DNA from 3 places in the Telluria sp. ZB2R32 genome. Region 3 is predicted to be linked to each of the others. Evidence: predicted binding sites of a transcription regulator. Region 3 holds the regulator's gene; each other region holds the start of a gene.

Region 1 (3,252 bases), on a different contig from region 3:
TCACGCGGGCCGCCGCGTTCATGCCGCCTTCAACTCCGGCCACAGGTTCATCTGCTCCTGCGGCGCGCCCAGGTGGCGCCGCAGCAGGTCGGAACTGGCCAGGCCCTGCGCCGGCTTGTAGTCGGCGGTGACGACGAAGGGCGCGATTTTCTTCATGCTGCAGCGCAGGCGCGACAAATCTTCCCAGCGCACCCGGCGCAGGCGGCGCAGGTCGACGATGCGCTTGGCGTTGCGCAGGCCGATGCCGGGCACGCGCGCGATCATTTCGGCGTCGGCGCGGTTCAGGTCCATCGGGAAGTGGTCGCGGTTGGCCAGCGCCCAGGCCAGTTTCGGGTCGACGTCGAGCGCCAGGTTGCCGGCCGCCGGCATCAGTTCGCCCGCGGTAAAACCATAGCCGCGCAACAGGAAATCGGCCTGGTACAGGCGGTGCTCGCGCAGCAGCGGCGGCGGCGCCAGCGGCACGCTGTCCGGGCTTTGCGGGATCGGGCTGAAGGCCGAGTAATACACGCGCTTGAGTTTATAGCTGCCGTACAGGGTCTCGGCCGTGTTGAGGATGGTCTGGTCGTCGCTGGCGTCGGCGCCGACGATCATCTGCGTGCTCTGGCCGGCCGGGGCAAACGCCGGCGCCTTCGGTTCTTCCGCTTTCTCATCCAACTTGCGCCGGATCGAACCCATCGCCAGCTTGATGGTGTGGACGTTTTTCTCGGGCGCGAGGCGGGTCACGCTGTCGTGGGTCGGCAGCTCGATGTTCACGGATAAGCGGTCGGCGTAGCGGCCGGCTTCGGCGATCAGCAAGGGATCGGCGTCCGGAATCGTCTTGAGGTGGATGTAGCCCTTGAAATTGTGCTCTTCGCGCAGCGTGCGCGCCACGGCGACCAGCTGCTCCATCGTGTAGTCGCTTGACTGGATGATGCCGGAACTGAGGAACAGGCCATCGATGTAGTTGCGCAGGTAGAAATCGTGGGTCAATTTCACGACTTCGGCCACCGAAAAGCGTGCACGCGGGACATTCGAGGTACGGCGGTTGACGCAGTACTGGCAGTCGTAGACGCAGAAATTGGTGAGCAGGATTTTCAGCAGCGAGACGCAGCGGCCGTCGGGCGTATAGCTGTGACAGATGCCCATGCCGGTGGTGGCGCCGACGCCACCGTCGTTGCCGTCGGAAGCACGCTTGGGCGCACCGCTGCTGGCGCAGGAGGCATCGTATTTGGCGGCGTCCGCCAGGATTTCGAGCTTGTCGGAAAGTTTCATCGGAATGGAGAAACTGTATGGGTGTACAGTATAAACCAGCCCGGGTATGTACGGCGCGCGGTAAGGGTTGGTGCCGGGACAAAGGCGGGTCGCCGTTGTAGGGTGGACTCCTGAGTCCACGCGTACGTGCCGTGGCACACCGCCAACACAGATGACGATTGCCGACGCATGCGTGACAGAATGAATTTCGATTGTTCAAGCGTGCGTAACGCGTGGGCTCGGGAGCCCACCCTACGAGGTTGTGAAAAAATCGCCATGGCGGCGTTGCGCCGCCTTGCCCTGACGATTTTTTCACAACCTCTACGTTACACGACCGTCACCGGCTCACGGTGAACGTTGTGAGTCGATTTATGATTTACCTCACCGGCTTGCCGTCCTGGTCCAGCACGACCACTTCGCCCCAGCCCAGCGAACGAATGCCCGTTTCCACCTTGCGCAGGTCGCCGATCACCACCCAGACCACGTTCTCCGGCTGCACGAATTTATTCGCCGCCTGGCCCAGCTGTGCGGGCGTCAGCGCCTTCAGGTTGGCCGAGTACCCACTCCAGTAGTTTTCCGGCAGGTTCAGGTTGACGCTGGCCAGGGCCGCCGCTTCCAGCGCGCCCAGGGTTTCGAAGCGGCCGGCCAGGCGCGAGGTCATGTTGCGCATGATGCTCTCGTACTCGGCGCCGACCAGCGGACGCGCGCCGGCCACGCCCTTGACCTCGTTCGCCACTTCGCGCATCGCCTCGACGGTTTTATCCGTCTGCACCGGCGCCATGGTGATGAAACTGCGCTGGCCGCGCACTTCGCTCAAACGTGCATTGGTACCGTAGCTCCAGTGTTTATCGAGGCGCAGGTTACGGTTCAGGCGCGAGGTGGCGATGCCGCCGAAGTTGTGCATCACCGGCTCGATGGCGAGGTCTTCCGGCTGGCCGTAAGGCAGCGACAGGTGCGCGGCGACGATGGTCGATTGCGGCGCGTCCGGCTTGTCGATCAGGTAGACCTTCTTGCCGGTCGTGGCGCCCAGCGCTGCCGCCGGTTTGGCCGGTGCCGTGCCGGCGGCCCAGCGGCCGAACGACGCTTCCAGCGCCGGCAGCAATTTATCCATCGTGGTGTCGCCGGCAACGACCAGGGTCGCGCTGCCCGGACGGAACCAGCTGGCGTGCCACTGCGCCAAATCGTCGCGCGTGATGGCGTCGACGCTGGCGGCGGTGCCGCTGGCAGGCTTGCCGTAGGCGTGTTCCTGGCCGTACAGCAGGGCCGGGACGACGCGCATGGCGAGGCTGTTCGGCTGCGCCTTTTCCTGGCCGATCTGCGCCATGCGCCGCGCTTTCTGCAGCGCGAACTGGTCTTGCGGGAAGCTCGGGGCCAGCGCGGCGTCGGCCATGATGGCGAGCGACGGCGCCAGGTTGGCGGCGGTCGCCTGCAGGCGTACCAGCGACTGGTCGGCGCTGCTGGCGGTCGCCAGGCGCGCGCCCAGGTTCTCCAGCGCATCCGACAGCGCAAAGGCGTCGCGCGTTTTGGTGCCCTTGTCGAGCAGGTCGAGCGCGAGCGAAGCGGCGCCGGCCTTGGCCGTACTGTCCGAGGCCACGCCGGCGTCCACCGCGAGCGTCGCATTCACGATCGGCGCCGTGTGGCGTTCGAGCAGGATCACCTTCAAACCATTTTTTAACTGCGCGCGCTGCATGGCCGGGAATTTCACGTCGGGTGCCTCGCCCAGGCCCGGCAGCACTTTGCGGTCGATGGTCGACTTCACGGCCGCCAGTTTGGCGAACGGACGCACCGTCATCGTGTAGTGATTCGCACGCAGCCAGCGGTTGCCGGCCGCCTTAACGTCGCCTGGGGTCGCCGCTGCCAACTGCTCCAGGCGTGTCAGATACGCATCCGGCGCACCGCCATAGGTCATGCTCTCGGCCAGCACGTCGGACCGCCCGCCGAAGCCGCCCAGGCGCTCGATGCTGCGCGAGAAGTCGGACAGGGTGCGGGTTTTTACGCGCGCCAGTTCGGCGGCAGTCGGGC
Region 2 (3,252 bases), on a different contig from region 3:
GCCTGCTCCCACTGCAGGTAGCACACCGCCACCGGCATGTCGTGCGTGGCGCAGTAATCGATCCAGCGCAGCTGGTTGTCCTGCAGGCGGTCGCCCGGCCCCTTGACTTCGATCATGCGGTAGCGCTTCTCCAGCGGCCAGAACTGGATCAGGTCGGGGAAGCCGGTGCGGTTGGCCTTGACGTCGGCCAGGATGCGCTCGCACCAGCGCTTGACGTGCGCGGCCGGGATGCAGTCGAGCGCCAGTTCGAGCAATGGACGATCGAGGTATTCCCAGGACACGAAGGGCGCCGAGATGCCGGCCTTTTCCTCGAAGTGCGCGAGGATGGTGGCGCGGTAGCGGCCGTCCTCGCACTGGGCCAGGCAATCGGCGAATTCGGTGGCGCGGCGCTGATGGAAGTCGAGGCTGTGCAGATCGGTCGGGGCGCGGTGGAACGGGTGGAAAAAGGCGCCGGGAATGGCGGCGAAGATGGCGCGCCAGCACAGCAATCCGAACAAGGCATTCGCCAGCATGTTCTCGACATAGAACACCGGCGCTTCCGCGCAGCCCAGGTGGTCGCGCACCGCGCCTTCGACCCAGGGACCGTCACAGGGAACCGGCAGGCAGAGATCCAGGCGCACGGGCGCGGCGGGGCGAGGCACGATCGCCTTCGGGTGGCCGAGCTTGCGCGCCAGGCGCGGCTTGAGGCGCGCCAGGTGCTGGCGTTCGGCGTCGTTCTCGGGCGCGCGCTCGGCTTCCTGCAGCAGCTGCCAGGCATCGGGATAACGTTCGGCCTTCTCCAGCACCCGGATCGCGCGCCCGCGCGAACCCGGATAGCCGCAGCGCGTGTAGACATCGATGGCGCGCTGCCAGTCCTGCTGCTTTTCGAAATGCTGGCCGACCTGGAACAGGAATTTCTCGCGCCTGCCCTCCAGCCAGTCGTTGTCGAAGGCATGGATCGGCAGCTCTTCCATGACGTCCTCGATCGGTTCGAGGCCTTCCGCAAAGCGATCCTTGCAGCCATGCAGGTGCAGGTAATGGTCGATGTCGCGACGGTGGCGGAAGCCGCGCGAAGCTTCGGAGAACTCGACCTGTTCGTAACGGAACAAGCCCAGGTCGGCCAGCACGAATTCGGTCCAGTCCTGGCGCAGGTTGCCGAAGAAAATGAGGCGCAGGCGGTCGCACAGCGGTTTTACGAGGATGCGCAGGGCGACGTCGGTGCAGCCGGCATACCAGTTCGAAAAGGCGCGGCTGTCGCCAAAGGAGGCGCGCAGCGCTTCGAGCTGATCGGCCTTGCGTGCACTCTTTTGGTGCAAATGGGAGTGGAAAGCCTCGGCGATCTCGGGCTTGGCCAGCAGGTCGAAGAGTTCGTCGAGCGAGAGCACGGGATCGATCTCGATCCAGCCGGACGGCAGCAATTGCTGCGCCGCTGCGACCGGGCAGCCAATCTCCGCATAATTCATTTTGCTGGCGCGGAACAGGTTCCCTTTCCGCATGACCATGCGCACGAACAGGGCACGCGCCGGCTGGGACAGCGCCGGGAAGGCGGCGATGAATGTTCGCTCTTCGTCGGTGAGCAAGTCGGCATAGCGCCCGCCGATCCAATCGAGGACCTTCTGGAAATTATCCAGATAATAAAACTCGTTTTCCAGAACCCTGTTCATGATATGCGGCGACAACTGTGCTTATGTACAGTATAGCCGCAGGCATTGGCCAGGCCCAGACCTTTCGGCCGCCGGACTGCGCGGCCGTGGTTTTTTGCCACATCAGGGATTGCCCGGCTTGCGCGCGCACTGCGGACCTTTGCAGGCGGTGGCCGCGTCGCGCTCGCCGCGGTGCCGTTCCGAGTGCTGGATGATGGCCGAGATCAGGGCGACGTCGCTGTCGACCGCTGTGTCGCCGCTGGTGGCGGCCTTGCGCTGGCGGGTGGCGTCGGGCTTGGCTCTTGCCGTGGCGACGGCGCGCGCCTTGGTCGGTCTGGCGGCGCGGCTTGCGCTCTTCGCTGCCTTGTCCGCCTTTTTCGCGGCCGCCGGCGCCGCGGCTTTGGCCACTTTTTTCTCTGCGGCTGGACGCGCGGCGGGCTGAGGCGCTTCGGCCTTGACCACCTTCTTTTCAGCGGTGGCGGGCGGCGCCTCGGCCTTGGCGGCTTTCGGCTGTGCGCTTTCCGGCATGGCGCGGGGCGTTGGCGCCGGCTTTGCGCCCTCGAGTTCGTGCGGCGGCAACATGACCAGCGGCGGCGGGGCGCTGGCCTCCGCCGTGTCGCGCGCCGGTGCGGACTCGTCGACGATGACGGCCGTGCGCGGCGCATCGGCGGCAGGCGCCGCCGCGGGCAGTGATGCGGGCGCGGGCGAGGTCAGCTGCGGCGGAGGAGCCTCGGCCAGCACCGGCGATACGGGATTGGCCAGCTCATGTTGCGCCATCAATTCCTGCCCGGTCTGGTGACTGTCGTAAGCGAGCCACGCGATGCCGCCGGCAAGGATGCCGACCAGCGCCGCCGCCGCGCCGTAGGAAGCCAGGCGGACTCCCGACATGCGCGTGCCCGGACGGCGGGCGGAGTCGCGCTCGAGCATTGCAAGAATATTTTCCTCGCCGGCGGTGCGCCGCGACGACATCAGGTTTGGTCTTGTCGAGGCTGCTTGATTTTCGTCTGTAGGGCGCACTGCGTACCTCCTAAGATGGTCGTTTCTGCTCTGATTAGAAACAATCTGGGAGAATCCATGCTGATCTTCCAGGTCTTCGACAAGGGCGTGCTGGACGATGCCGAGGGGCGCCAGATCGACTTTCGCAACACGATCATCATCCTTACTTCGAACACGGCATCGTCGACCATGATGCAGGCTTGCCTGAACAAGTCGCCCGCCGAGATGCCCAGGCCCGATGCGCTGCTCGACGCCATCCGCCCGCAGCTGATGAAGCAGTTCAAGCCGGCCTTCCTCGGGCGCATGGTGACCATCCCGTTCTATCCGATCGCCGACGAGGTGCTGGCCAATATCATCCGCCTGAAACTGAACCGCATCGGCCAGCGCGTGCGCGACAATCACGGCGCCACCTTCGAGTACGACGAGGCGCTGGTGAATGCGGTGCTGGCGCGCTGCACCGAAGTCGATTCCGGCGCGCGCAACGTCGACACGATCCTGAACGGCACCCTGCTGCCCGAGATCGCCGACAGCGTGCTGGCCAGCATGGCCGCGGGCGGATCGATCGCGCGCATCAAGGTCGGCGCCACCAGGGCCGGCAAGTTCAAGTACGCGATCGACCCCGCTTGAGGAGGTC
Region 3 (3,252 bases):
TGAACGCGACGGCGCCGATCGCAAAGCGCATTCCCGCCGACGTGCTCGACATGATGACCCCGCGCGAAATCGAGAGCGCACGCACGCACATCGAGTCGGTCTACCGGACTGTGCTGACCCAGAGCGAACGCGACGCGGACACCGTGAAGCGGCAGCAGCTTGCATGGGAATCGGCGACGGGCCGCTACGTCAAGGAAGAAAACGAGCGCACCGAGCGCGCGACCCGCGAAGAGACGCGTCTTATCGTCGACAATCAGCGGCGCCAGATGGAACAGTTGCGTACATTTAACCCACCACCGCCGCCAGCGCCGGTAGCCCCATCCAATAGCGGGCGCTGACGTCAAGGTTGAGTCGGGCGGGGCTGCGGGGTATTATCGTGCATTCGAGCAAACCTGTTCCCCATGAAAAAACTCCTGCTGTCGCTGGCATTCTGCCTTGCCATTCCCGCCCACGCCGACGAACTTGCCGACGCCAACGCCCTGTTGGCGCGTAAGGCTGTTCCCGAGGCGATGCGTCTCTACACCAAGCTCGGCAATGCCGGTAACCCCGCCGCCCAGCAGCGCCTGGGCGAGCTCTACCTGAGTGGCGAAGCCGGCCAGGTCGACGAGGAGAAGGCGGCGGCCTGGTTCGCCAAGGCGGCCGCCAAAGGCAACACCGGCGCCGCCGCCAGCCTGGAGCGCATCAAGGCGCGCACGGCGCAGCGTGCCGAGATCGAGCATTGGGTCAAGCGCTACGATGGCGAAGACATCAAGGCGGGCCTTTCCCGCTGTGTCGTCCCACGGCTGCCGGCGGTATCGAAGCAGAACGACGAGATCGATCGGATCGCGGCGCGTATCGAGAAGTGGCAAACCTGCTACAACGACTATATCGCCACCCTGAACGCGGCTGAACCGTTGGCGAAACGCATGCCGGCCGCGATCGCCGCGCTGCTCACGCCCGCCGAAACGGCGGCGGCAACGGCCCGTTTCGACGAGGTATTGGCCTCGGCCAAGGAAGAAGCCCGTATCGGCGCCAAGCTGGCACTGGCAGACATCGCCGCCTGGCGCAGTGCCACCGATGCGTATGTGAAGGAACACAACGCCATCGTCGGCACCGCGCCATCCGAAGAGCGGGCGCGCGATATCGAGGCGCGCAAGCGCAACTACGCCCCGTCGGGCAGATAGGAAACACCAAAGGAAAAGGCCGCTGACGCGGCCTTTTTTGTCATGTAGGTGCGGAAGCGGTCAGTGCCAGCTGCGCATCAAGCCCACTGCCAGGCCTTCGAGCGCGAACTCGTCGCCCGGTTCGACGCGGATGACCGTGAAGTCCGGGTTTTCCGGCAGCAGTTCGATCGTTTCGCCGGTCTTGCGATAGCGCTTGACGGTGACGTCGTCGCCGATGCGGGCGACCACGATCTGGCCATTCTTGGCGCTGTCGATCTTTTTGACGGCGAGGAAGTCGCCATCCATGATGCCGGCGTCGCGCATCGACCAGCCGCGCACCTTCAGCAGGAAGTCGGGACGCGCGCCGAACATGGCCGGGTCGATGTTGTAGGTGGCTTCGACGTGTTCCTGCGCCAGGATCGGCGAACCCGCCGCCACGCGGCCGACCAGCGGCAGCGACATCAGCAGGGCGGCCGGGACGTGCGGCACCGGCAGCGGCGCCGGTGTGCTTGCCGGGGCGCCGATCAGTCGGATGCCGCGCGAGGTGCCGGAGACGATTTCGATGGCGCCTTTGCGCGCCAGGGCTTGCAGGTGTTCTTCGGCTGCGTTGGCCGACTTGAAGCCCAACTCCCTGGCGATTTCGGCGCGGGTCGGCGGAAAGCCGGTATTGTCGATCGCTTCCTTGATCAGGTTGAGGATCTGTTCTTGCCTTGCGGTGAGCTTGAGCATGGTGTTACGGCATGGTTGTATGAGTAGACTGTATTTTTGTACAGTATTTAGGGGAATGCAAGGGGAATTCTGATTATTTGTCACGCACTGTGCGATTCCTGCCCGGCAAGTGTCGCGCAGGGACGACGGCTTGCCGGAGTTCGCCGGTGATTGCGCCAATGCCGTAGTCGCGCTATAATTGCCGGCTTTCCCTTCCCACACTCGTCTTGACGCCGAGGTGGGCATTTGTTTAAACGTCCTCAAGGAGTGTTGCATGCGTCATTATGAAATCGTTTTTATCGTCCACCCGGACCAAAGCGAGCAAGTCCCGGCGATGATCGAGCGTTACAAGGCCAGCGTCACCGCGCGCGGCGGTAACATCCATCGCGTCGAAGACTGGGGCCGTCGCCAGATGGCTTACTCGATCCAGAAGCTGCCGAAGGCACACTACATCTGCATGAACATCGAGTGCGACAACGAGACCCTGGTCGAGCTGGAAACCGCATTCAAGTTCAATGATGCCGTGCTGCGTCATCTGACCGTGAAGATGAAGAAAGCTGAAACCGCTCCATCGCCAATGATGAAGTCGGTCCAGCGCGAAGACGCGGCCAAGAGCCACCGCTCGGAAGCCCCAGCGGCTGCCGCAGCTTCAGCCCCAGCTGCTGCCTAATTTTTTTGCCAGGAAGCGTGAACGGGCCGCGTGCCCCGCGTTGAAGAAGTGAACCAGTTACAAGTCGTCGCCACCATCGCTGAACGCGACGTACTGCGCTACACCCCCGCCGGCGTGCCGGTTGTCTCGGCGATCCTGATGCACAGTTCGCAGCAGGTCGAGGCAGGGGTCGAGAGGCTGGTCCAGTTCGAAATTTCCGCGTTCGCCGCGGGTGAGATTTCGGGCCGCTTCGCCAGCGCGGAATTGGGTGCCGCCCACCAGTTCACGGGATTCCTGGCCAAAAAGAATCGCAACAGTAAAGCCCTGGTGTTTCACATCATTGATTTCAGTGCCGCCGCTTAATTAGCGGCCACCATTTAGATACAGGAGCCTCAAATGGCATTCGGTAAAAAGTTCGACAAAAACAAGGCCAAAGAAAAACTGAAGCGCAAACAGCAGAACCCGCTGTTCAAGCGCAAGAAATTCTGCCGCTTCACCGCTGCAAACGTGGAACAGGTCGATTACAAAGACGTCGACACCCTGAAGGACTTCGTCCAGGAAAACGGCAAGATCATGCCAGCACGTCTGACCGGCACCAAGGCGCACTACCAGCGTCAGGTCGATACCGCGATCAAGCGCGCACGCTACCTCGCGCTGCTGCCGTACACCGACCTGCACAACGCTTAATCGCGTCGTACAGTTCAGAACATCCTGGAGAAAAATATGCAAGTTATCCTTTTGGAAAAAGTTGTT

Evidence for each region. The regulator LexA, encoded in region 3, represses DNA repair genes until DNA is damaged. The targets are predictions, from matches to a motif close to ACTGTATNNNNATACAGT.
Region 1: AC56LG_RS08920 (putative DNA modification/repair radical SAM protein) is a predicted target of LexA. The motif match lies at 1,264-1,281, and genes of this name have one in related genera.
Region 2: AC56LG_RS21560 (VRR-NUC domain-containing protein) is a predicted target of LexA. The motif match lies at 1,658-1,675, and genes of this name have one in related genera.

The regions. Positions count from the first base shown of each region.
Region 1 is NZ_JCASIG010000002.1:872,399-875,650, forward strand. It holds gene AC56LG_RS08915 (UdgX family uracil-DNA binding protein) at 1-22, opposite strand, end outside; gene AC56LG_RS08920 (putative DNA modification/repair radical SAM protein) at 19-1,251, opposite strand; gene AC56LG_RS08925 (M16 family metallopeptidase) at 1,607-3,252, opposite strand, start outside.
Region 2 is NZ_JCASIG010000008.1:162,721-165,972, reverse strand. It holds gene AC56LG_RS21560 (VRR-NUC domain-containing protein) at 1-1,643, opposite strand, end outside; gene AC56LG_RS21555 (hypothetical protein) at 1,746-2,549, opposite strand; partial or broken gene AC56LG_RS21550 (AAA family ATPase) at 2,700-3,245, shown strand.
Region 3 is NZ_JCASIG010000003.1:236,152-239,403, forward strand. It holds gene AC56LG_RS10400 (tetratricopeptide repeat protein) at 1-338, shown strand, start outside; gene AC56LG_RS10405 (sel1 repeat family protein) at 402-1,163, shown strand; gene lexA (transcriptional repressor LexA) at 1,224-1,871, opposite strand; gene rpsF (30S ribosomal protein S6) at 2,125-2,520, shown strand; gene priB (primosomal replication protein N) at 2,569-2,862, shown strand; gene rpsR (30S ribosomal protein S18) at 2,896-3,186, shown strand; gene rplI (50S ribosomal protein L9) at 3,223-3,252, shown strand, end outside.